2 regions of the Pseudoalteromonas sp. bablab_jr011 genome follow, and region 2 is predicted to be linked to the other one. Evidence: predicted binding sites of a transcription regulator. Region 2 holds the regulator's gene; the other holds the start of a gene.

What was found. The regulator MetJ, encoded in region 2, represses methionine synthesis genes. The targets are predictions, from matches to a motif close to TAGACGTCTAGACGTCTA.
Positions count from the first base shown of each region.
Region 1: the regulator MetJ is predicted to act here: its motif matches at 4,983-5,000, upstream of JIG41_RS22065 (methylenetetrahydrofolate reductase).

Region 1 covers NZ_JACDWU010000332.1:2,674-14,799, forward strand. The annotation lists gene JIG41_RS22040 (ATP-binding protein) at 1-120, opposite strand, end outside; gene JIG41_RS22045 (response regulator transcription factor) at 117-806, opposite strand; gene JIG41_RS22050 (DUF3019 domain-containing protein) at 806-1,207, opposite strand; gene JIG41_RS22055 (DUF3581 domain-containing protein) at 1,744-2,445, shown strand; gene JIG41_RS22060 (DEAD/DEAH box helicase) at 2,539-3,774, shown strand; gene JIG41_RS22065 (methylenetetrahydrofolate reductase) at 3,981-4,937, opposite strand; gene JIG41_RS22070 (pitrilysin family protein) at 5,195-8,080, shown strand; gene JIG41_RS22075 (sensor domain-containing diguanylate cyclase) at 8,100-9,041, opposite strand; gene JIG41_RS22080 (helix-turn-helix transcriptional regulator) at 9,446-9,763, opposite strand; gene JIG41_RS22085 (hypothetical protein) at 9,767-10,171, opposite strand; gene JIG41_RS22090 (hypothetical protein) at 10,204-10,377, shown strand; gene cysE (serine O-acetyltransferase) at 10,510-11,334, shown strand; gene JIG41_RS22100 (hypothetical protein) at 11,369-12,028, shown strand; gene xseA (exodeoxyribonuclease VII large subunit) at 12,040-12,126, opposite strand, start outside.
Region 2 covers NZ_JACDWU010000097.1:141,620-153,745, forward strand. The annotation lists gene JIG41_RS04275 (type IV pilus secretin PilQ) at 1-1,735, opposite strand, end outside; gene JIG41_RS04280 (pilus assembly protein PilP) at 1,722-2,258, opposite strand; gene JIG41_RS04285 (type 4a pilus biogenesis protein PilO) at 2,255-2,860, opposite strand; gene JIG41_RS04290 (PilN domain-containing protein) at 2,850-3,422, opposite strand; gene JIG41_RS04295 (pilus assembly protein PilM) at 3,410-4,489, opposite strand; gene JIG41_RS04300 (penicillin-binding protein 1A) at 4,622-7,132, shown strand; gene metL (bifunctional aspartate kinase/homoserine dehydrogenase II) at 7,220-9,565, opposite strand; gene metB (cystathionine gamma-synthase) at 9,570-10,835, opposite strand; gene metJ (met regulon transcriptional regulator MetJ) at 11,059-11,379, shown strand; gene JIG41_RS04320 (malic enzyme-like NAD(P)-binding protein) at 11,502-12,126, opposite strand, start outside.

The DNA of each region.
Region 1 (12,126 bases), on a different contig from region 2:
GAGTTGAATACTAGGGGTTTGCTCTAAGAAAAACTGATTATAGAGTTGGCCAAATGCAAGCACTAAGGCAATTAAACTTACGGTGATGATTAAATAAAGTTTAAAAAACTGCTGCTTCATATTTCTGAAATATCCAAGCTGTATCCTTTACCTCGCACAGACTTGATATCTAAAGATTCTTTATGATCTTTAATGGTTTCTTTTAGTTTTTTCCTGAGTCGACTGATTTTTAAATCGATAGCACGGTCAAGACCGTCGTACTCACGACCGATAATATGTTTGAACAAGACTTCACGTGAAACGGGTTGCGGTGAGTTTTTGGCAAGGTAGGCAATAATTTCAAATTCACTGTCGTTCAGGTTAAGCGCTGTGTTATGGAAAAAGATATCTCTTTTTTTATTATCGATGCGCAAAATATCGTTTTGCTTAGAAAAGTTATCTTGGCCAACAGAGTGGGTAATAATGGTTTTAATTTTGGCCAGTAGTAATTCAGGTTTGATTGGTTTTAAAAGATAGTCATAGGCGCCCAAATCTAACCCTTTAATTTGTGATTGCACTGAATCTAAGGCGGTTAAAAAGATCACCGGACAGCTGAACTTTTCTTTCAGCTGCGAAATTAGTTCAAAACCATTACCATCTGGGAGCATTATGTCGCAGATAATAAGTGATGGAATAAAGGTAATTTCGCTTTGGCGATATGCCTTTGCAGTATTAAAAACATCAATTGTGTAGCCATGCTTCAATAAATACGTTTGAATTAAGCTAGCTAGCTTTACATCATCTTCAATCAAAAAAATATGGTGCATTATAAACTCCAGCCAAAACGCCGTTTAATACGATAATCTTTAGCTTCATAGTTTGCTATTGAAAGTAATTGTTGTTGAACAACTTCATTGTTTATCGGATTTATTAGTTTAACAGTCAGCGGGTGCTCGGTTTTTATTATAAATTTTTCAATAATTAAGCCGTTTTGTGTATAGCACTGTGTGTACTGTGGGCGTTGTGTTACCTCTAAGCAAAGTTCTTTAAATGGGGCTAACCTAAAGTGAACTTGAATATTAAATTCACATACTTTTTGTTTTGTATCTGTTACACACACAATGGGTGATACTTTAAAAAAAGGCTGGTCTGTACTTTCATCGGCCAGCAAATTTGCTGAAAAGCACAAACATAAAAACAGTAATGACCAGCTTAATCGGTTTATCATTTAACCAAGCCCCTGTTTTCTAAAAGTCTTTTTTTCAAAGTAATTTTAACCATTGAACGCTGGTGTAACGTACCTATCTCAATATGAGAGCTCATTTTTATGCCGCTTATTATAATTATGATTATGCAGCCTATGAGTGGCAATTACACGATAAAAAACGTGTTCATCATACCTTATTTACCGTTCCCGCCACAAATAGCACTAAGAACTGCCAGCGCTTTCAGACCTATTTGTGTTATTGTCGCCACTTCTAAGTTAGCGCCTTGTTTTAAAATAGAATCTGAATTTATATTTAGTTAAAATTAATAACTTTTCATTACGCTCTGGCGCTGCTTTAGTGTTCACTATTGTTGTTCATTTGTTAACTGTTGCGTACAAATTGATACAAAGTTCATTTTAGATATAAAAACCAACATTTTAGTAATTGTAGCTAAACTCTCGCTGAGCGTGTGACTTATATTTAACAGATTCGACCTCTCCTATAAATTTTTCTGGTAGTATAGGCAGGTTATAAGCAGTTTAAGCAGTGAACAATTATGTTAAGTCCATTTTATCAGCAACATGCTGATTACGTCTCTATTACTCGTGAGCAAGGTTGTCGTTTTGCTAAGTCCGTGGCAGATGACTTTAATCCGTTACACGACAAAGATGCCAAAAAGTTTTGTGTACCTGGCGATTTACTTTTTTCGCTTGTACTCAGCCGTTACGGGATCAGCGAAAAGATGGAATTCACTTTTGCTGGTATGGTTGATGAGACATCAAAGCTCTCTTTTCCAGAAGGCGCCGATGAATTTGATATCACTGATGGCGATAAAGTAATGCTTAAAGTGAAACGTGAGGGTGCGGTCAGTCAATGTCCAGATTTGATCAATAGCTTAATTAAAAACTACGTTGAGTTTTCTGGTACCACTTTCCCGCATGTGATCATTCCATTAATGGGTAAGCAAGATGTAATGATCAATCCAGCACGACCTATGGTTATCTATGAGTCAATGCTCATTAATTTAGACCGACTTGATATTACGTCACCAGCGCTGCAATTCGCGGAGCCTGATTTCACTTATACAGGTAAGCGAGGAAAAATCACCTTACGTTTCGATTTATTAGAAAAGGGTGAAAAAGTCGGGTCAGGCGAAAAGCACATGGTGGTGTCAGGTATTCGTGAATACTGCCAAGCAACCGTGGATGATCTGATTGCGTTTTATAATCAACGCAAAGAAACACTTAAACCTGCATAACGGCAACGCTTGTAAGAAAAGGCGCTTTAGCGCCTTTTTTGTTTTTAGTGTTGCGCGTACAATAGACGTTTTACAGTAATTGTGCACCCTATCATGTCAGTAACCAGCTTTTCAGAGTTAAACCTTGCGCCTGAACTCCTTTCAGCATTGCAAGCAGAGAATTATCACACCCCAACGGCTATTCAAAGCCAAACTATCCCGCTTATTTTAGCCGGGGTTGATGTTATGGGAAGTGCACAAACAGGCACGGGTAAAACAGCTGCCTTTGTATTACCACTGCTTGATAACTTATTGCGTGAAGAGCCGCTGCCCGAGGCTGTAAAAGTTTTAATCCTGACACCAACGCGAGAGCTTGCACAGCAAGTATTTGCCAGTGTTGAGCGTTATGCAGCTAATACACCTATTAAAGCCGCGCTTGCTTATGGCGGCGCCAGTATTGGCCCACAAATTAAAGCCATTAAAGGTGCGCAAGTTGTGGTGGCTACACCAGGACGATTACTTGATCATGTGATTAAAGGGAGCATTAAATTATCTGCCATTAGTGCCCTTGTTTTTGATGAAGCAGATCGCATGCTTGATATGGGGTTCATTGATGAAATAAAGCGTATTCTTCGTCATGTTCCAAAACAGCGCCAAACCTTACTCTTTTCAGCCACATTTGATGACAGCATTTTTGAGCTAAGTAAACAGTTGTTGAATGATCCTAAGTTAGTTGAGGTTGATAAACGCAATTCGGCTGCTGTTGAAGTTGAGCAGATTGTGTATGCGGTTGATGAGGATCGTAAACGCGAACTCGTTTCACATATGATCGGCATGAAAAATTGGCAACAAGTACTTATATTCACCCGCACTAAACAAACGGCCGATAGTCTGGCAAAAGAAATGTGTAAGGATGGCTTAAAAACAGAGTCTATTCACGGCGATAAAAGCCAAGGGGCGCGAGACAAAGCGCTGCAAAATTTTAAAACGGGTGTCACTCGAGTACTTGTCGCTACAGATGTTGCGGCGCGTGGCCTTGATATCGCCTCATTAAAGTATGTGATTAACTACGAACTACCTTATGTTGCAGAGGACTATGTTCACCGTATAGGGCGGACAGGACGAGCAGGTGAAACTGGGTTGGCCATGTCATTAGTGAGTATTGATGAGCAATGGTTACTGGATGAAATTGATGTTTTATTAGATACACGCTTAACACCACAATGGCTGCCAGGGTACGAGCCTGATTTAACAAAAGAGCCAAAACAAGTCCGAAAAAACACGAATAAGGCACGACGCTCTCGTGACAAAAAACGTATATTAGGGCAAAAAAATCCTAGGCGCCGATAGATTAAGCTGTATCAGTGCTAATTTAAGGGAGCCTAAATTAGCACTAATCAACACGCTAATAGCATAAAGTCGTGTGTACATTAGCTTGGTGAACAAAAGCGTTTAATGAACTGTTATGCTTACCCGCATTTTCTTTGCTAGCGACCACGTTTTCTTGTTTTAAAATCGCTGTTAATTAAACGTATTGGTATAAACGCGCACATTATTTAAGCGATTTGTTTTTCGGCTAGGTTTAATTCCATGGTTGCTTTAAGTAAGCGGTAAAGATTAATTGACGCATCAATTTCTTCTTTACGGTTTGTTAAGCTCTCAATATTTAAACCAAGTGGCACCGCTAAATGTGCGCAGCTTTGTAATATGAGGTCAAGATTTTCACGGCAAATGCGTACTGACTCACTCAATGGATTTGCAGAATCAAGCATGCGCCATTTTGTTGCCTCCGGTACAGAGATACCCAGCCACTCCATAAAATCTAACGTTTTCTCACCACCACAGGGTGTAAACGTTAAAATTATACGCTTAGGTGCGATGCCTAACGCTTTGCAGCTACGTGCATAGCTAGTGATTAAATCAATGGTTGCTTGTGCGTTGTAGACGGCTTGTGAAATAAAAAACTTACAACCTTGCTCTGTTTTTTCTAATAGACGGTCATGCTCGTTACGTTTGCTTGCATGGCGTTCAGCAATAGTCACACCGCCAAGAAACACATCATTGTCTTGCTTAGCAAGGGTGTTATAAGCATCAGGTAAACTTAGTTTGATATCACCATGCGAAGATGGGCTGCCTACCAAGACTAGATTTTTTAAATCAAACTCATTACGTGTTTCGTGTAGCCAATCGGTAAATTCAGCTTCACTGCGCTGGGCAACACTTTTGTAGGTAATAACATCTAAATGAGACAGGCTACGCAACAAATGGCTGTACTCACGTGGGTCTACGGTTTCTTTAAATGGAAACGGACGCGGCTTTTCTGTACGGCTGCTTTCATCTTGAATGTCGTAGATAATGACACCATCGTATTCAATTTCATGAAGGCGACCCAATAATTTTTGTGCAATGGTTTCAAGCATGGCTTTATCAGTGCCTGATTTAGGCGGTGTGGTACCAATCAGGTATACACCCTGATTGGTGTCTTCAATTTTCTCTTGTAGTGATAAAGCCATAATCCTCATTCCAGCTCGTGCCTGCGTCTATGGGAAATAATATAGCAGCCATTTAGACGTCTAGATAGATTTTTCTGTTGAAAGTTTTTCAATGAGCATGAATTTAATTCAAGTTGGTGGTGGGGTGTTATCTTAAATTGACACACCTGTTTACATTAATTGTGCCCTTGACCCTCATATTTTCCAGTACTTTCATGCATAATCAAACACAACTGATTATGAGAAAAATAACTAACAAGTAAAATTAAAGGATCATTATGAAATTTAGATTATTAGCGACCAGTGTTGCTGTAACGCTTGCTCTTAGCGGGTGTGCGACGAATTCACAATCAAATATGGTTAAAGAAGTCGAAATAGAACAGGTTGTCAGCCAAGAAGATAACCGTGTATTTAGCCAAGATTACGTTTTAGAAGAACTAGAAAATGGTCTTCGTGTCATGGTGGTAAAAACGGATTACCCCGATGTTGTTTCATTACAAATTCCCGTGTCGGTAGGTTCTCGTAACGAAGTAGAAGAAGGCAAAACGGGCTTTGCTCACTTTTTTGAGCACATGATGTTTAAAGGCTCAGAAAAATTCCCACAAGACGTGTATTCAGATATTTTAAAAAACTCGGGTGTTGATAACCGCGCGTATACTACTAATGATTACACCAACTATCATTTAAACTTCTCAAAAGAGCACCTTGATAAAGTGCTTGAAATTGAAGCTGATATCTTTCAAAACCTCACGTACAGCGAAGAACAGTTCCGTACAGAAGCCTTAACAGTGAAAGGTGAGTACTTAAAAAATAATGCCAGTCCAATTCGTAAATTGCTTTCAGCAGTGCGTAACGAAGCATTTGAGAAACATACTTATAAACACACCACGATGGGCTTTTTTGAAGACATTGAAGCCATGCCAGATCAAATGGCTTACGGGAAAGAGTTTTTCGCAAAATTTTATAAACCAGAATATGTATCGTTGGTCATTGTTGGTGATGTCGACCCTCAAGAAACCATGGCAATGGTGAAAAAACATTGGGGTAACTGGAAAAAAGGTGATTACCAAGCAGATATTCCAGTAGAGCCAAAGCAACAAGCGCCAAAATATATACATGAGCAAAATGACGGTTTACCAGGCCATTGGTTGCTTGTATCGTATAAAGGCACTGCGTGGGATCCAACGCAAAAAGATCGCGCCGCACTTGATTTAATCTCACAGCTTTATTTCTCAAATAACTCAGCGCTTTATCAAGAATTGGTGGTTGATAAGCAAATCGCAAGTCAAATGTTCACTTATAATCCTGATACAAAAGATCCGGGGTTATTGCATGTCTTTGTAAAAGTAGAAAACGAAGCCGATCTTGCAAAAGCACGTGATGCCATTAACCGCACATATGTACAAGCACGCACTGAGCTTGTTGATGCCCAAAAACTGGCAGACTTAAAATCAAATTTAAAATACAGCTTTATCAATGGGCTTGATTCATCGCAATCAATCGCCTCGACACTTGCAAGCTACATGCATTTTGAGCGTGATCCAGAGGTAATCAATCAGCTCTATGCGACTGCCGATAGCATCACCCCAGAAGACATTAAAGCGATAGCGAATAAATACTTTGTTGATTCAAGCCGAACTACAGTGACGATGTCGGCTTTAGATAACGTGGCAGGATTTGAGCAAGAAGTTGACCTAAACGCAGCCGTTGCAAGTACAGAGCAAGCGCCAACAGAGCGTCATTTTAAAGTGCTCGATAAAACCAACAGTTCACCATTGGTTGATGTTAACTGGTTATTTAATACCGGTGCCGCGGCCGATCCAGCAGGTAAAAAAGGCGTCGCCGCATTAACGGCAGCCATGCTTGCGAAAGGTGGCTCAGAAACGATGAGCTATAAAGACATTCAAAAAGCGTTATACCCACTCGCGGGTAGCTTTGGGTATCAAATCGATAAAGAGATGATTTCGTTGCGCGGTCGTGTACACAAAGACAATGCGACACAGTGGTATGCGCTTGTGAGTGAACAATTACTCAACCCAGGTTTTAGAGAAGATGACTTCAAACGCCTGAAAAAAGAGCTTATCGATAGCATTAAAGCGGGGCTTAAAGCATCAAACGATGAAGAGCTCGGTAAAGAAGTGCTTTATCATCAACTGTATAAAGGCCACCCATACGAAAGCTATAACTATGGTGACTTATCTGATCTGGAAGCATTGACGCTTGATGATGTAAAAGCGTTTTACGACAAGCAATTCACACAATCAAAACTAACCGTAGGTTTAATTGGTGCGATTCCAAGCGATGTAAAATCGGCGATGCTAAAAGATTTAACATCGCTGCCAGAAGGCAAAGAAAGCCGTTTAGTCATTCCCGATGCGCCAGCACTGAGTGGTCACCATGCCACCATTGTTGAAAAGTCGGCGCAATCAACAGCCGTGTCATTTGGTTTCCCAATAGAGACGATTCGTAGTAGTGAAGATTGGACTGCATTATGGCTAGTGCGTTCATACTTTGGCGAGCACAGAAGTTCGAATAGCTTCTTGTATCAGCGTATTCGTCAAACCCGTGGTATGAACTATGGTGACTATGCGTACATTGAATACTTCCCACGTGGTATGTTCCAAACTAAGCCTGATGCGAACTTAGGCCGCTCTGAGCAAATTTTCCAAGTATGGCTGCGTCCATTGCGCTCTAATAACGATGCGCACTTTGCAACCCGTACCGCGTTATTCGAGTTAGATAAGCTTATTAAAAACGGCATCAGCAAAGAAGATTTTGAAGCAACGCGCAACTTCTTAATTAACTTTGTGCCACAAATGGTTGCAAGCCAAGACCGCCAACTAGGCTACGCGCTAGATAGTGAGTTTTATAATACAGAGAGCTTTGTTGACTATGTACGTGGCAAGCTTGAAAAGCTAACACTTGAGGATGTGAACCGTGTTATTCGCGAGAATCTGCAAACCGACAATATTCACTATGTGTTTATTACAGGTGACGGTAAAGACATGCAAAAGCGCTTAGCGTCAGAGCAAACATCGCCTATGGTTTATAACGCAGAAAAACCAGCAGGACTTGTCGCGGAAGACAACGTGATTGCTGATTATAAGCTCGCTATTCCAGCGAAAAATATATCAGTCGTTGATGTAGAAAAGGTGTTTCAATAACACACAATAGAGTGCTCCTTTAGGGGCACTCTTCTTTATTTGTTTGCGGGTAGTGATCAGCAACAACAAGTTTGTTGCGGCCAGTATCCTTCGCTTGATAAAGTGCATTATCAGCCATTTCGATCAATTGCATGGCATTATCAGCGACGTTTGGCACAAGTGTTGCCAAACCAATACTGACTGTTAAAGGGTGGCCAGCCAGTTCGGGGAGCTTTAATGCTGTAAGCTCGGCCATAAAACGCGTTAATAGCATTTGAGCCTGTAAACAGTGAGTATTTCCCAACACTAATATAAATTCTTCGCCACCGTATCTTGCACATAAATCGCCAGGTCTACGCGCGAAGTCGGGCAGTATTTTTGCGACTTCTTTTAGGCAAGTGTCACCAACGACATGGCCAAAGTTATCATTGAGAAGTTTGAAGTTATCTAAATCAATCATCGCCAGCGATATGGGAAGTTTGAGTCGCATGCAGCGGCTCCACTCTTGCTCATAAAAGTCATCAAAATGACGTCGATTAGCAATTTGTGTCAGACCATCAATGTGCGCTAACTCTTGAACTTGCTGTTCAGCAAGTTTTCGTTCAGTGATGTTTAAATGACTAATCACCACGAAACGCTGCGCATTATACTCCAGTGGCACAGCACGCATCATAAACCAGCGTTTTTCGATGTCGCTATGACAAGGGTACTCTAAGTAAAATTCAGGTTCTTGATTATTGATGACTTTATTGAGACCTGCTAAGGCTTTTATTCCAAAATCATCGCCTTGTATTGCGGCTGACTTGCAGATAGCTAAGTAATTTTGTTTCTGCCATTGAATATCACAGTCACAGTTATTCTCATCGCCAAACGTTTGCCAACTGCGATTAACAAATATGATATCGCCCAGCTCATTGATAACAACGATATGCTCTGAGATGGTATCAAGTATTAATTTCAAAAATTCTTTTGATTCAACCACATTGGTTCCTGACCATGACTACTCAATTAAGATTAGCAATAAATGCTGAGTTTTCACTGTTGTTGATGTAAAAAATAATCCGAAGCACTTAATTTATTGCGCAGTTCATTTTACTGCATTGTGAAGGTGTTACAACAGGGAATAAGTCGATACTTCAAACAACAGTGAAACAGGTTACTCATATTTTTAAGTAACCTGTTTTACGTAATAGAGAGGCTGTTGAGTCGGTTTTAAGGTTTTGCTATTTAGTTTTCTGCCGGAATCACACCAAGGCTCAACTCTGACAGTCAATCTATTTGTTATAACAATGCGCCAACTTTCACACCGATAGCTAACAACAAAGCTGCTGCAATAAAGGCGATGAGTACTACGTGACCACGCTGTTCTTTTTTCATCGTTTACTCCTAAAAAATAACAAATACTGTTGCCATACCCAATGCAAAACTAACACACGATGAAGCTGCAACAATTGCGGCCAAGTTTTGCTTCGATACTGCTTTTGCTTCGCTTTCAATGGCTGGTTCATCGTCTAGTTTGATAAGCTCACCTTGGCGTACTTCAAATACCGCACATAGGCTCATGGTGGTTTCTTTTGATGCCGCACCTTCTTTTTCAACGCGTTGAATGGTTCGTAGGCTCACATCACAGGCGTCGGCCAACTGCTGTTGTGTCCAGTCGAACTTAAGCCTTAATGTTTTAATTGTATTAGGGTTTAATTGCATCACTTACTTCCCAATAAACGGCTCGATAAGTGTGATAAAGGCAAAACCAAAAATAGCCCCCCCAATAAAGCAACCTAAGGTAACCATAGCAACTTGTTTTGGGTTATCAGTCAGTGCGGTTTGCGTGCTTTGCTTTACCAATTTGCCAGCTTTAAAAAACGAACATTCAAGCTTGCCTGTTAGCATATTTTGCATCTTAAATTCGACTGCATACGCATTATCTTGGTAGTTAAAGTCGTGACGACTTTTAAAGCCGAAGCTGCGCTTTTCACTAACCAATTCATCGTTTACATATATTTCTTCTTTGCCGCTCATAATGTGACCAAAGCATGCGATTTGGTTATCACCATCTTGAAAGTAAAGTTTATAACCTAGTTTATGTGAGTTTAGTACGTCGTTTTTCATCATCGTTTCCTTGTTAAGTTGATGATGTAAATTTAATGATTATTTTTGTTTTTTACGCCGTCAGCGATACGCCAGTCCCTATTTTGGCATATGACAGCCAAGATGTCATATTGGTTTTGTTATTGAAATATAAGCGAATTATTTTAAGTGGTTCGATTGATGTTGTATCGGTCACTGTCGTATTGGCTTGCACTAAAATAACCGTTTGATAACAAAAAAGTAGCGATGACACTCTGGTTATTAGATATAACCAGAACAAATAAACAACGGGTTAGTACATCTTGCTACAAATCCGTTAAACTTAGGGCATAGCAGTTAGGTACAACCAGAAAGGCAAAAATATGCGTCATGAAATTTGGCAACAGCTTCGCGAAGAAGCAAACGAAGTCGTTACTCGCGAACCATTATTAGCAAGTCATGTTTACTCGTGTGTGTTAAATCATGAGTGTTTGGGGTCGGCGCTGAGTTTTATTGTTGCTAATAAGCTGGCAGATGCCGTCGTGTCAGCATTTACTATTCGTGAATTATTTGACCAAGCCTTTGTAAAATGTGACTTAATGCTAACGCATGTGGCCCATGACATAAAAGCTGTTAAAGATCGTGACCCCGCAGCCGATAGTTATTTAACTGTGATACTTAACTTAAAGGGCTTCCATGCAATACAAGCACACCGACTCGCACATTGTTTATGGCTGCAAAACAGAAAAGAGCTTGCTCGCTTTATTCAAAGTAGAACCTCAGAAGTATTTGGCGTTGATATCCATCCTGCTTGTAAAGTCGGTCATGGTATTATGTTTGACCATGCAACTGGGATTGTAATTGGTGAAACCGCGGTTATCGAAGATAACGTATCGATTCTACAGTCTGTGACATTAGGCGGTACGGGTAATGAGCAAGGCGATCGCCATCCTAAAATTCGCGCAGGCGTTTTAATTGGCGCGGGTGCAAAAGTACTTGGTAATATAGAAGTCGGTGAGGGTGCGCGTATTGGCGCAAACTCTGTGGTATTGAGTCCTGTTCCTGCCCATACAACGGTGGTTGGGGTGCCAGCTAAAGTAGTCGGTAAACCAAACTGCCCATGCCCCGCAGAAAGCATGAATCAAAACTTTTTAGATGATAGTGCAGCCACCCCTAGCAATGAATCGCATACGAGTGCTATGTTGTAATTTCAATTACATTGTTATTTAAAGGGCAACGGAAGTGTCTAAATTATCTTTAGGGTTAGTCGTTGCAGCGTCTTTTTTATGTGGCGCTGCTGCGATGTCGTTCTATCAATCTTTTTCTGCTACAACAACGTCTGACATTGAGCCAGCAGCGCCGAGTGTTGCTGGTTATGAACCGCATGAAACTTCATCTGTGAGCATTAAAAAACCTGAAACCATGAGCGCTCAAAATGAGCCACTCAACAAGGCGCCTATAGAATCCGCTACGGCAACTGAGCTTGTGCAACAAATTGAAGAGTTACAGCAGCAAGTGGTAAATCAGCAAACAATTATAGCCAGTTACAAAGCGGCGGTTGTCTCACCTCAACAGATTAATTCGCGTACCGAAGCATTGCACAGTTTATTAGAAGAGCAGGCGCGTGATGAAGCATGGGCGTATCAAACAGAAACGGCCATGGCAGACTTTCTCATCATGGCCGATTTACCTGTACAGCCAGATATGACTGTTGCCAACTGTAAAACCTCCGTCTGTGAATTTAAATTGCAACAGCCTGAAGGGGTTGATTCACTTCCTGCACATTATTGGCGAAATATCAGCGATAAGTTGATGGAGCAAGGCTGGTGGAAGCAGTTTAAATACTCTTCTTCCACATCAAGCGACGATACTCTGAGCATCATTGTTAGTACTGAACAGTAAATAACGCACAGCTAGATCACGTTTGATTTTAATTGGCCGTCCGCTAGTTCAGTTATCAATAATTCCCCTGATTTGATATCAGCCACTGACTTCACAAC
Region 2 (12,126 bases):
AACTCACCGTTGTTGCACCACTTGAAGCAGCCTCTACATAGGGAATTTCAGTACCTTGCTCAATACGGGCTTTTTGCTGGTTTGCTGTGGTAATACGAGGGCTGGCAATGATTTCACCTTTATTTTCTTCTTCAAGCGCAGTCAGCTCGAGATCAATTAAAGTGCCATTGGCAAGTTTCGCAACATGCATACCAATGCTCCCTGCTGGGTTTGAGATTGGTAAGTTAACATTTAGACGATCAGCGACGTTCGGGATCAAACCATTTGAAATCGTTTCAGCACCTTCAAGTGTTCCCGCTAAGCCATCAGTGCCTTGCTGGTCACTAAAGCCCCAACGCACACCTAAGTCTTCTTGTACGTTATCACGAACCGTCACCATACGAGACTCAATAACAACTTGTCGCACCGCAATATCAAGCGTATCAACCATACGGCGAACACTCTCTATGCTCTTAGCGGTGTCTTTAATTAATAGTGTATTGGTGCGCTTATCAACCGACACGCTGCCACGCGCAGAAATGATGCTGTTAGTGTCGGTTTTTAATAAATCGGCGAACTCTTCCGCTTTCGCGTAGTTCAGACGAATATATTCACTGTATAAAGGCTCTAGATCTTCAACTTGCTGTTTTGCTTTTAACTCTTTCGCTTCGCGAGCAGCCAACTCTTCAGACGGTGCCACCATTAAAATGGTGCCATCCATGCGTTTGTCTAGGCCTTTCACTTTTAACACCACGTCGAGTGCTTGATCCCATGGCACTCCTTCTAGGCGTAATGTGATGTTACCTGACACTGAGTCGCTGGTGACAAGGTTGAACTCGTTATAGCCTGCGATAATTTGCAGCACAGCACGGACCGGAATATCTTGAAAGTTTAAGGTCATTGGGCGACCTTGGTATTCAATACCGCCATCAAGGTATGCGCGTTGTGAGTCATCTTTTTCGACGGTCAAAGTAAAGATATTTTCGATCTGCTGATGCGTAAATTTAAATGCGGCATTAGGTTCAACTACAATGCGCGTCAAATTATCTTCTTTAAACGTTTCTATCGTGCTAACAACAGTGCCAAAATCAAGAACATCTAATTGATATAATAAATCGTCTAAAATGTCTGTATGGTGAAATTCTGCAACAATTTTACCACCGCTTTCATGTACATCGATTGCCGCTTGCGTATCTTGTAAAAACACAAGTAAGCGCGCTTCGCCTTTATCACCGCGACGAAAATCAATTGATTGCACCGTATTAATGTAATTATTTTTTGCTGATAGCGGATCAGCCGACTCATCGGTGGTGATTGGGTTGTCTGATACGTGTAAAGTGACGATGTTATCTTTCGCAGTCGTTTTATAAATTTTTAAACGCTCTAAAGAAACGGTTACTTTCAAGCCTTGTGATGTCATTGTGCTGCTGACATGTTTAATACCCGCCTGATTTATTTCAACATCGCGGACATTGTTATCTACACCGACATCGCTAAATAACATCTCAATGCGTGCAGGCGAATTGTACACTTGCACTTTTGGCTCAAAGGTAAGGGCCTCATCAAACACTAACTGTAATTGCGTTTCGCCTTTCATCAAGGGGTTATAACGCACATCATAGAGAAGAGGAGCAGCAATCGCTGTCTGCGTCATTAAGAGTGCCAATGCCGCCAACATAAATTTGTGCATGTGTACTAACCAAGCCATTCCTTTATGCATCTTATTTTTACCTTTCATACGATTAACTTGCACCATTTGTATCTGCCTCTAACATTTCTAGTTTTGTCAGACGCTCTTTCCAACAACCAGACCCATCAGGAATTAATTCTAATAATTGTATATAATTGTCGTGCACTTCTTTTATTTCACCATGATACAAACCTAGATAATTACCCTCTGTGACACGATATAGCGTGTCGTCAGCGGCTTTGATCAATGCCCAGGTTCTCCCTTTACTACCGATAGTGCCTTTCATTGACAAGTTATCGAGCGGGTATTTTTCAAGTGGTTGACGAACACGGTCAGGATCTGGGTGTAAACAGTTTTTAACTTGAACCAAGTTATTTTGAATTATTTCTGGTTTGGGAGCGACAAACGGACTACGTAACTCACCTGCACTGTATTCAAAATATTCAAACTTTGCCATTTGAGGAATAGGCTCAACCTCAGGGGTCGTGCTCGCTTTTACCTGATCAATAAACTCTTTTTGTTCTGAAGTATCATCATTACAGGCGCTGAGAAGCAAGCTCATAACAATAATTAACGGGAGCTTTCTCATTTCTTAGGCCCCCCTTCATAACGGTAGGTTTTTGCCACAACGCTAAAGGTTAATTCATTCTCGTTCGACGTTTGAATGGTAAAATCATGCAAACTCACAATACGTGGTAACTGTGCCACTTTGCCAACAAAGTCACCAAACTCATGATAGGTTCCTATTACCTCAATTTTAATGGGTAATTCGGTGTAAAACTCTTTTTTAATTTCCGGCAACCAGCCAATCTTCAAAAAGGTTAAGCCGCTTGTTGTCCCCACATACGATAAGTCGTCAAGGAGCCCCGGTGTTTCATTCGACGTTGGTAAGCGTTTTAAAAGCTGTGAAAACTTTTCTTCCATGTCGACCATTTGTTGACGATATAACTCTAGTTTGCTGGCTAATGCGTATTTTTGTTTGTACGTATTGCGCAGTTCGGTTTCTTTTGCAACCGCGGCGTGATAGCTGGTTATTTCGTCTGACACTAACAAGCTATAGCTGAAATACAACACGATTGCCGCAACAAACGCACAACACAGTGCTTTTACAGCAATGGGCCAATCGCCCATGTTTTCGAGTTCTATTTCATTCCAATCTATTTCAGTTAACGATTTGATATCAAGGCTCATTAGGTGCTTCTCCTATTTTATCAAACGGTTTAACGTAAAAATCCATATTAAAATCACTCAATAGCCTAGATGTTTGTTCACCTGCAACAATGCCTTGCATTACGGGTCGTTCTAACAAATAAGAGCTTTGCACTTGTCGTAACATCGTCGATAAGCGATTGTTAGATTCACTGCGACCAATCACATGAATACGGTCATTTTGGCGCTCAAGCTTGGTAAGATAGACACCCGCTGGCACTATTTTCGCCACTTCATCCATAATCTGCGTACCAAGGTTACGACTACTTTGCAGCTCTTCTATTAAACGCATACGTTGTTGAAGGCTTTCTTTTTTCTTATCAAGATCATTAATCTCGCGGATACGCTGATTAAGCAAGGCAATTTCTGTATTTAAGAAATCATTTTTTATATTTTGCCCTTCGCGTAAACCGCTATAAAAAGAGCTTAATATATACATACTTATGAAACTGATAACCACAACTGCAAAAAGTACTGTCACAAATTTATTCTGTGATTCTTTACGTTGTTGTTCGCGCCAAGGCAGTAGGTTTATATGTGGCATGATGAAAAGCTCCTTAACGCCAACCCAGTAGCTATCGCAAACTGCGTTCGGTGACGCTGCAGTACATTGCGATCAACTCTTGGAGAAATCTCAATGTTTGCGAAAGGATCAGCAACCACAGTATGAATTCCTAATTCTTCAATGAGTAAGCGATCTAACCCTTCAATCATCGCCGTGCCACCGGTTAAAACGATATAGTCAACATGATCTTTGCCACTTGTGGTTAAGAACATTTGCACCGCACGTCTTACTTGCTGTAGCAACGATGTTTGGAAAGGTGCCAATACTTCAAAGGTGTAATTAGGCGGCAAATCACCGGTTGTTTTGCCGATTTCAGCTTCATCAAAACTTTTGTTGTAATAAGCAACAATGCTATTTGTATATTGATCACCACCGAACACTTGGTCACGGGTATAAATAGTTTCACCCGCTTGTACCACGCTCACTAACATCAGCACGGCACCAATATCAACCACAGCAACACACTTATTGTACGCATCGCTTGGCAACTGCTGGTAGTACACATCCATCGTTCGACTAAGTGCATAACTTTCTACATCGACCACTTTAGCTTTTAAATTAGCCGTTTCTAAAGCACCAACGCGTGCCTCAACACTTTCTGTACGGGCAGCTGAGAGCAATACATTAACCTTGCTCGGATCGGCCTCATTAATGGCGAGTTTTTCAAAGTCTATATTTACTTCATCAAGTGGGTACGGTATGAGGCTATCTGCCTCAATTGCAATTTGCGACTCTAATTCAGCATCAGTTAATGATACATCCATGAAAATCACTTTGGTGATCACGGTTTGACCAGACACGGCTACTGCCGCAGCCTGAACAGATTTAGGTATTTTCCTTTTTAATTTAGCGATAACATTGCCAATCGCTTCAATGTCTTGAATTGTACGCTCAGACATTGCTCCCTTTGGCATTGGCTCTATAGCTAACGCCTCAAGTCGCAAACCTGTGTCTGTCTCCTGCAACAACACTGCTTTAATGCAGTGCGATCCAATGTCGATCCCTACCATCATAGATGAAGGCTTTTTAAATAGCTGACTTAGCATGTTTGCAACTTGGCCTTTGTTTTAATAATAAACAAGTTATAATTTTTATCTGAAAAAATATTATTCATTTTTTAATCAATATATACTAGCAGTCTCCGATTCTAATTGGGAGTCCATTTAGGGAAAATATAAGTGATTTTATTAAAACGAACTTTACAATTTATTATCATCTGCTCATTTTTAGGACTAATCACTTTAGTCGGTCTATACTATTACGTTAAACCTGATATTCCTAGCGTTCAGGTACTGAAAGACGTTCAATTACAGACACCTATGCAAGTATTTTCTAGAGATGGTTTATTGATTAACCAATTCGGTGAAAAACGCCGCATTCCGGTCACAATCGATGAAATTCCCCAGCCTTTAATCGATGCTATTTTAGCAACTGAAGATAATCGATTTTATGAACATATTGGTATCGACCCTATCGGTATCATCCGCTCAGCCATTGTACTCATATCTACAGGAGAAAAGAAACAAGGCGCAAGTACTATAACAATGCAACTTGCCCGTAACTTCTTCTTAACTCGTGAAAAAGCATACATCCGTAAAGTGAAAGAGATCTTCATTGCTTTGCACATAGAAAGCATATTAAGCAAAGATGAAATTCTCGAATTATATTTAAATAAAATTGAATTAGGTAACCGCGCATTCGGTATAGGTGCTGCTGCACAAGTGTATTACGGTAAAGAACTGAATGAGCTTACACTGCCTCAAATGGCAATGATTGCAGGTCTCCCCAAAGCGCCTTCGGCTTTAAACCCCATTCGTAACCCTGCACGCGCAAAAAGTCGACGAAATGTTGTTCTTGGCCGTATGTTAACCGAAAAATATATTACCCAGAGTGAATACAAAGAAGCCATTAACGCACCAATTACCGCTAAATTTCATGGGGCAGAAATTGAAGTTTATGCACCGTATATCTCTGAAATGGTGCGTGCAGAAATGGTGGCCCGTTATGGCCACGAACGTGCATACAACACAGGTTTTAAAGTGTACACCAGTGTTGAGTCTAATATTCAACAAGCAGCCCAAGATGCGCTCGTCGACAATCTACATGCCTACGATATGCGCCATGGATACCGAGGCGCCACCGCGCAGCTTTGGGATAGCAATACGGATAGTCCGCTTAGCGAAGACGCTATTTTAGATAAACTAAAAGACGTGAAAGAGTTTGGCCCTTTACGTGCGGGTGTGGTTACTCATGTTGCTGAGCAATCTGCGCAGGTATTACTAAAAAATGGCGAGCATATAACCCTTGAGTGGGATGGCCTAAAATGGGCACGTAAATACATTACCCGTTATCGCCAAGGTTTTGCACCGAAAACGGCCACCGAAATTCTCAATGCTGGCGAACAAATTTGGCTACGTAAGAATCCAGATGACAGTTATATTTTAAGCCAAGTACCCGAAGCATCAAGCGCCTTAGTATCACTTGACCCTCAAGATGGTCGCATAAAAGCCATTGTGGGAGGGTATAGTTTTGAGCAAAGCCAATATAATCGTGCAGTACAAGCTAAGCGCCAAGTAGGTTCGAATATTAAACCATTTATTTACTCAGCGGCGTTAGAAAATGGCTATACCTTAGCCTCAATCTTAAATGATGCCCCCATTAACCAATGGGACAAAAGCCAAGGTGTTGCATGGCGTCCTAAAAATAGCCCAGCAGTCTACAATGGCCCTATTCGTATTCGTCGTGCTTTAGCACAATCTAAAAACGTTATTTCAGTTCGGTTATTACGCGGTGTTGGTTTAGAGCGCACAGCAGATCATTTATTAAAGTTTGGCTTTTTGAATAGCGACATTAACCGCAGTGAGTCGCTGGCATTAGGGAGTGCCTCTATTACGCCTCTTGAGCTTGCACGCGGCATGAGTGCCTTTGCAAATGGAGGGCACTTAATTACGCCTTATTACATCTCTGAAATTCAAGATTCTGCTGGAACAACTTTATATAAAGCCACACCAGAGCTTGCCTGTGATACCCCAGAGCAAAAGGTCACGCCCGATTTTGCAACACTTGATGATAGCCAACTGATGGCCACAGAGTTAGAACACAACGCTCAGCCTCGCTGCGCGCCTCGTATCATCTCAAAACAAAATGCTTTCTTAATTTCGCAAGCAATGCACAGCGCAATTTGGGGTGGCGGAAGCTGGGCACATAAAACAGGTTGGAGTGGTACTGGCTGGCGTGCACAAGCGCTTGATCGCCGTGATCTAGCAGGTAAAACCGGAACCACGAATGACTCTGTTGATACATGGTTTAGTGGTTTTAATCGCAATGTACTGACCTCTGTGTGGGTTGGCTTTGATAACCCAGGCAACCCATTGGGTCGTTCAACCTACAACAGTAACCTTGATAAGTCACAAATATCAGGGGCTGAATCAGGCGCAAAAACGGCCCAACCAGCTTGGGTTGATTTTATGCGAGTTGCTTTAGATGGTATGCCTGAGGCACCGATTGAGTTTCCAGAAGGCTTAGTGTCTGTGCGCATTGATTTAGCAACAGGGTTACTGAGCCATAAAAATGATTACACCAGTCGCTTTGAGTACTTTATTAAAGGCACCGCTCCGACGAAGTATGTCCTTGAGCAACCGACTAATGTGTTTGAAGAGTCACTTTCTACAGAGGAAGAGCTGTTCTAAACAGTCACTTTAACACCTTTATTCGACTAATAAAAAAGCGCCCATTGGGCGCTTTTTGCTTAGCTATTTAAACTAAGATCAGCAAAATTATTTTAAGTTATTCACTAACCAGTAAAGGTCTGAATGAACTCCCGCAGCAGTCACTTCTTTTCCTGCACCAGGGCCTTGAATGACGAGCGCGTTGTCTGTGTACCACTGCGAATTAATCACAAAAATATTATCACCCGGCTTTAAGCTGGCTAATACATCATCGTGTGCAACATTCACTAAGCCAACGGCTGCTTTCGCTTTACCATCAACGAGCGTAATTGCACCGGTGTAGCGAACAACTTTATTTTCGGCCTGTGCAATGGCAGCCTTTTCTTCGATGAATGCATCAAGCAAATGCCTGTTCGCAAGGAAGTCTTGCCAACTTCCTGTTGCCAGTTCTTCAGGCATCAATGGCGTTAATGCAATGTCATCAAGCTCTAAATCTAACCCTAAATCGCGGGCTAAAATAAGTAACTTGCGCTGCATATCTCGGCCAGATAAATCTTCACGCGGGTCAGGTTCGGTGTAGCCCATTTGCTGCGCTTGTAGCACAAGTTCAGAAAACGGAACACTACCATCATAGCAACTGCACAACCACGACAGCGTCCCCGAAAAAACCCCTTCTATACGATGAATGCTATCACCACTATTTTGTAAGTCTGCCAACGCAAAGTTAATTGGTAAGCCCGCCCCTACACTGGTGTTATAACGCCACAACAAATTACGCTCAGCTAAATTAGAGCGCAATGTTTGATACCAATCATTTGCCGCTGTGCCTGCATATTTATTGGCACTAATTAAATGACAATTAAGCTCAACGAGTGCTGGGTATAATTGGCTAAACGCTTCACTGGCGGTGATATCAATCACCACTTTGTGTTCGTAATCAAGTTCGCTAATACGTGTTAGCAGTGTTTCTTTATCGTAGTGTTGGGCTTCACTTTGCCACTGCGCTTGCCACGTTTCTGTGTTCAAGCCACTGGCACTAAATAGCATTTGCTTTGAGCGTAATAATGCCACGACTTTAATCTGATAATGAGCTGATAACCTAACAAACTGAGCCTGTAACTGTGATAGAAAGACTTCACCAACATTACCCAGCCCCGCCACGATAATAGCCAGTTCTTGACCCTTGTTGACCAATTTATCATGCAACAGGGTCAGTACATCGCTGTCTATAGCTTGATCGTTTAGTAGCAGCACATACTGTTGATCTTGTTGTACAAAACGCGGATGAATACTTTGCTCTTTAAGGAGCGAAATTGCTTGTTCAGCTAACTGGCTCACATCGCTACTTGGTGCCACAACCGCGCAGCCGCTTAAATTAGATTCAACAATATTAGCCCGCCCAGCAAGGTGACTCACCACTTGATGAGTACTGTGCCCTGGTACCAGCAAATAGGTATCACCTTCTTTCACAAAATGATGCAAACTGTGCTGAATTAGCTGACTCAGCTCCCCCACTTCACCTGTGCTTAGCGTATCAACACGCAGTAAATCGATATTATCTAAGGTCGTAATAAAACGCTTCGCCTTGCTATACCCTTCTTTTACAACCTCAGTTGGACTGGCATCACAATCAAAGCTACTTCTTACAACAAGTTTAATGTCGCTGTCTTTAAGCGGTGATAAGGTTTTTGCATGTAAAACAGGGTTACCTAAGCGAGCTAATAAATTAGCTTGCTCTCGGCACACTTTTGCGTATTTAACGGCGTTTTTCACCTTACGAGGGTCTGTACTGAATACACCTTGGGTATCAGTCCAAATAGACACTTGCTTGGCAAAGGTATAGCTTGCTAACAAGGTCGCACTGTAGTCACTGCCATTACGACCCAGTGTTACCGTCTTACCCTGACAATCTGCAGCGATAAAGCCTGTCACCACATTGATCTTTGCTTTACTGATCGCATCGGTGCATTGCTGTTGATTCTTTTGATGCAATAGTTGGCCATCATTTAATGTAAATAACTGCCGTGCATCCACATCCTGTGCTGCCACACCCAGCTGATTTAGATAGCCCGCTAATAAACGCGCAGACCATACTTCTCCATGTGCTAGCAACACGGCTTCTTGTAGTTGCTGTTTTGCAATAAGTGTATTTAATAGCGCCAGCTCATCTTTTAATTGTGCCAATGCCTGCTGCTTGTTTTTTGCTACTAACAGCTGCTCTATTAAGGCGCGCTGATTATTATCAATCAGCAATAAAATATCACTAACCGCTTGGCTATCTTGCTGTTGATAACTTTGCCAAAGTTTTACCAAGGTGTCGGTTGTTTTGCCCGATGCAGACACCACCACACAATCACCTTGCTGCGTATTTGCTAAAACAATATTTGCCACAGCATGATAACGCTCCGCAGAGCTTAAGCTTGAGCCACCAAATTTATGAACAATATTTACCATTTTTCTACCACAATGCCGTATGTGCTGGCGTTAACTTAAAAGTGCTGCTTTGTTGCGTATTGGCTTGCGTGTGCGTTTGCGTCGCGTTGCTCTGAACGGCTTGCTGCCCCTGACCTGGTTTAACTAAATTGAAAACACGGTCTAAATCGGCAATTAAATCTTTTACATCCTCAATGCCAACAGAGATACGAATTAACGTATCACCCACCCCTGCTTCTAAGCGAGCTTTTGCCTCCATTCCAGCATGAGTCATGGTCGCAGGGTGACAAATTAAACTCTCAACGCCCCCCAATGATTCGGCTAAGCTAAACTCTTTAAGGCCTGTTAGAAAAGCCGCAGCGTCATTAATGTCGCCTTTAATATCAAAACTCACCATGCCACCAAAACCGCGTTGCTGTGCTTTAGCGAGCGCATGCTGAGGATGAGAAGCGAGACCGGGATAATATACTTGGCTCACAAACGGTGAATCTTCTAAATATTCTGCGATTGCAAACGCATTCTCTTGGTGCTGTTTTAAACGCACATTTAAAGTGCGTAAACCACGCAGAGTAAGATAACTATCAAACGGTGCACCCGTAATACCAATATTATTTGCCCACCAAGCCAGTTCATCACCCAACTCTTGCGTTGCTGCAATAACAGCACCGCTAACCACATCAGAGTGACCGTTAATGTATTTAGTCGTTGAGTGCACGACTATATCAACACCAAACTCAATCGGGTTTTGCAAGGCCGGCGATAAAAACGTGTTATCAGCCGCAACAAATGCACCGCATTGTTTAGCAATGGCGGTAATCGCTTTAATATCTGTTAGGCGTAAAATGGGGTTACTGGGTGTTTCAATCCAGATTAGTTTAGGTTTTATCGCTAAGATTTCTTGGTGGTTTTCAGCTTTTGTTAAATCAAGTACTTTTAGTTTCAGTAAACCGCGCTTCTCTAATGAGGTAAATAAACGATAGCTACCGCCGTAACAGTCATGTGGAATAACCAAGGTATCATCGCTATTCAAAAGCTGTGTCGTTAAGTGAACAGCCGCCATGCCTGTCGCAGTAATAATGCCTTTAGCTCCGCCCTCTAGTTCAGCGAGTGTTTCGGCTAAAATATCACGGTTAGGGTTACCACTGCGGCCATAGTCATATTGGCGCTTAGTATCAAAATCAGCGAACGAATAGGTGGTTGATAAGTAAATTGGTGGAACGACTGCACCATGGTGTTTATCGGCTTCAATGCCATGACGAACAGCAATCGTCGCTTTATTTTTTTCACTCATTTCATCACCTACTCAGAATTGGATGTTTAGACGTCTAAAAGGTTAGATGATCAAATATGAGAAGTCAAAGCATTTATCGCCATTACATAGAAGTTTATACATTTACACGACTAGATGGCTAAATAACTAGTATTTGACTATCTTTTTTAAAGCGATAGAATTTCCGCATCTTGCGCTGTGGATAAGGCGTAAACAACTGACAACCGAGGCAACGAAACAACTTATGGCTAAATGGAACGGTGAATACATTCACCCATATGCAGAACACGGTAAAAAATCAGAGCAAGTAAAAAAAATTACCGTATCAATTCCGCTGAACGTATTAAAAGTATTAACTGATGAGCGCACGCGTCGTCAGATTAATAATCTTCGTCATGCCACTAACAGTGAGCTACTGTGCGAAGCCTTTTTACACGCTTTTACAGGTCAACCATTACCGAATGACGACGACCTTCGTAAAGATAACCCTGAAAAAGTACCTGAAGAAGTAAAAAGAATTATGCAAGAAATGGGGTTAGATATCCCCGTACTTGATTCAGAGTAAATATTTCGGCCACCGGATCGTAGCCGATTTCTCAGACATAAAAAAACTCAGCCTTGGCTGAGTTTTTTATTTGCAGTTAGTAATACCCACCCGATTAATCAAACGAATAGGTACCTAATTATTTAACGCATGTAGTTTTCTGGCATGTCAATTTGCGCCACACCAGACTCAACAGCTGCTTCTGCAACAGCACGTGCAATACGTGGTAATAAGCGTGGGTCCATTGGTTTTGGAATAATGTACTCAGCACCAAACTCAAGTGAATCAACACCCGACGCCTTAAGCACTTCGTTAGGCACGGGCTCTTTCGCAATACTACGAATAGCATGCACCGCTGCAATTTTCATTTCATCGTTAATTGATGTCGCACGCACATCAAGCGCACCGCGGAAAATGAATGGGAAACACAATACATTATTAACCTGATTAGGGTAATCAGAACGCCCTGTTGCCATAATTAAATCATTACGTGCACCGTGTGCAACAGCTGGCGCGATTTCTGGATCAGGGTTTGAACATGCAAAAACCACCGGCTTATCTGCCATCAGTTTTAAATCTTCAGCGGTTAATAAGTTAGGGCCAGATACACCAACAAATACATCAGCATCGGCTATTACATCTTGCAAAGTGCGCTTATCGGTATTGTTAGCAAATAGCAATTTATACTCGTTTAAGTCATCACGACGTGTATGGATCACGCCTTTGCGGTCAAGCATATAAATGTGCTCACGCAATGCACCACATTTA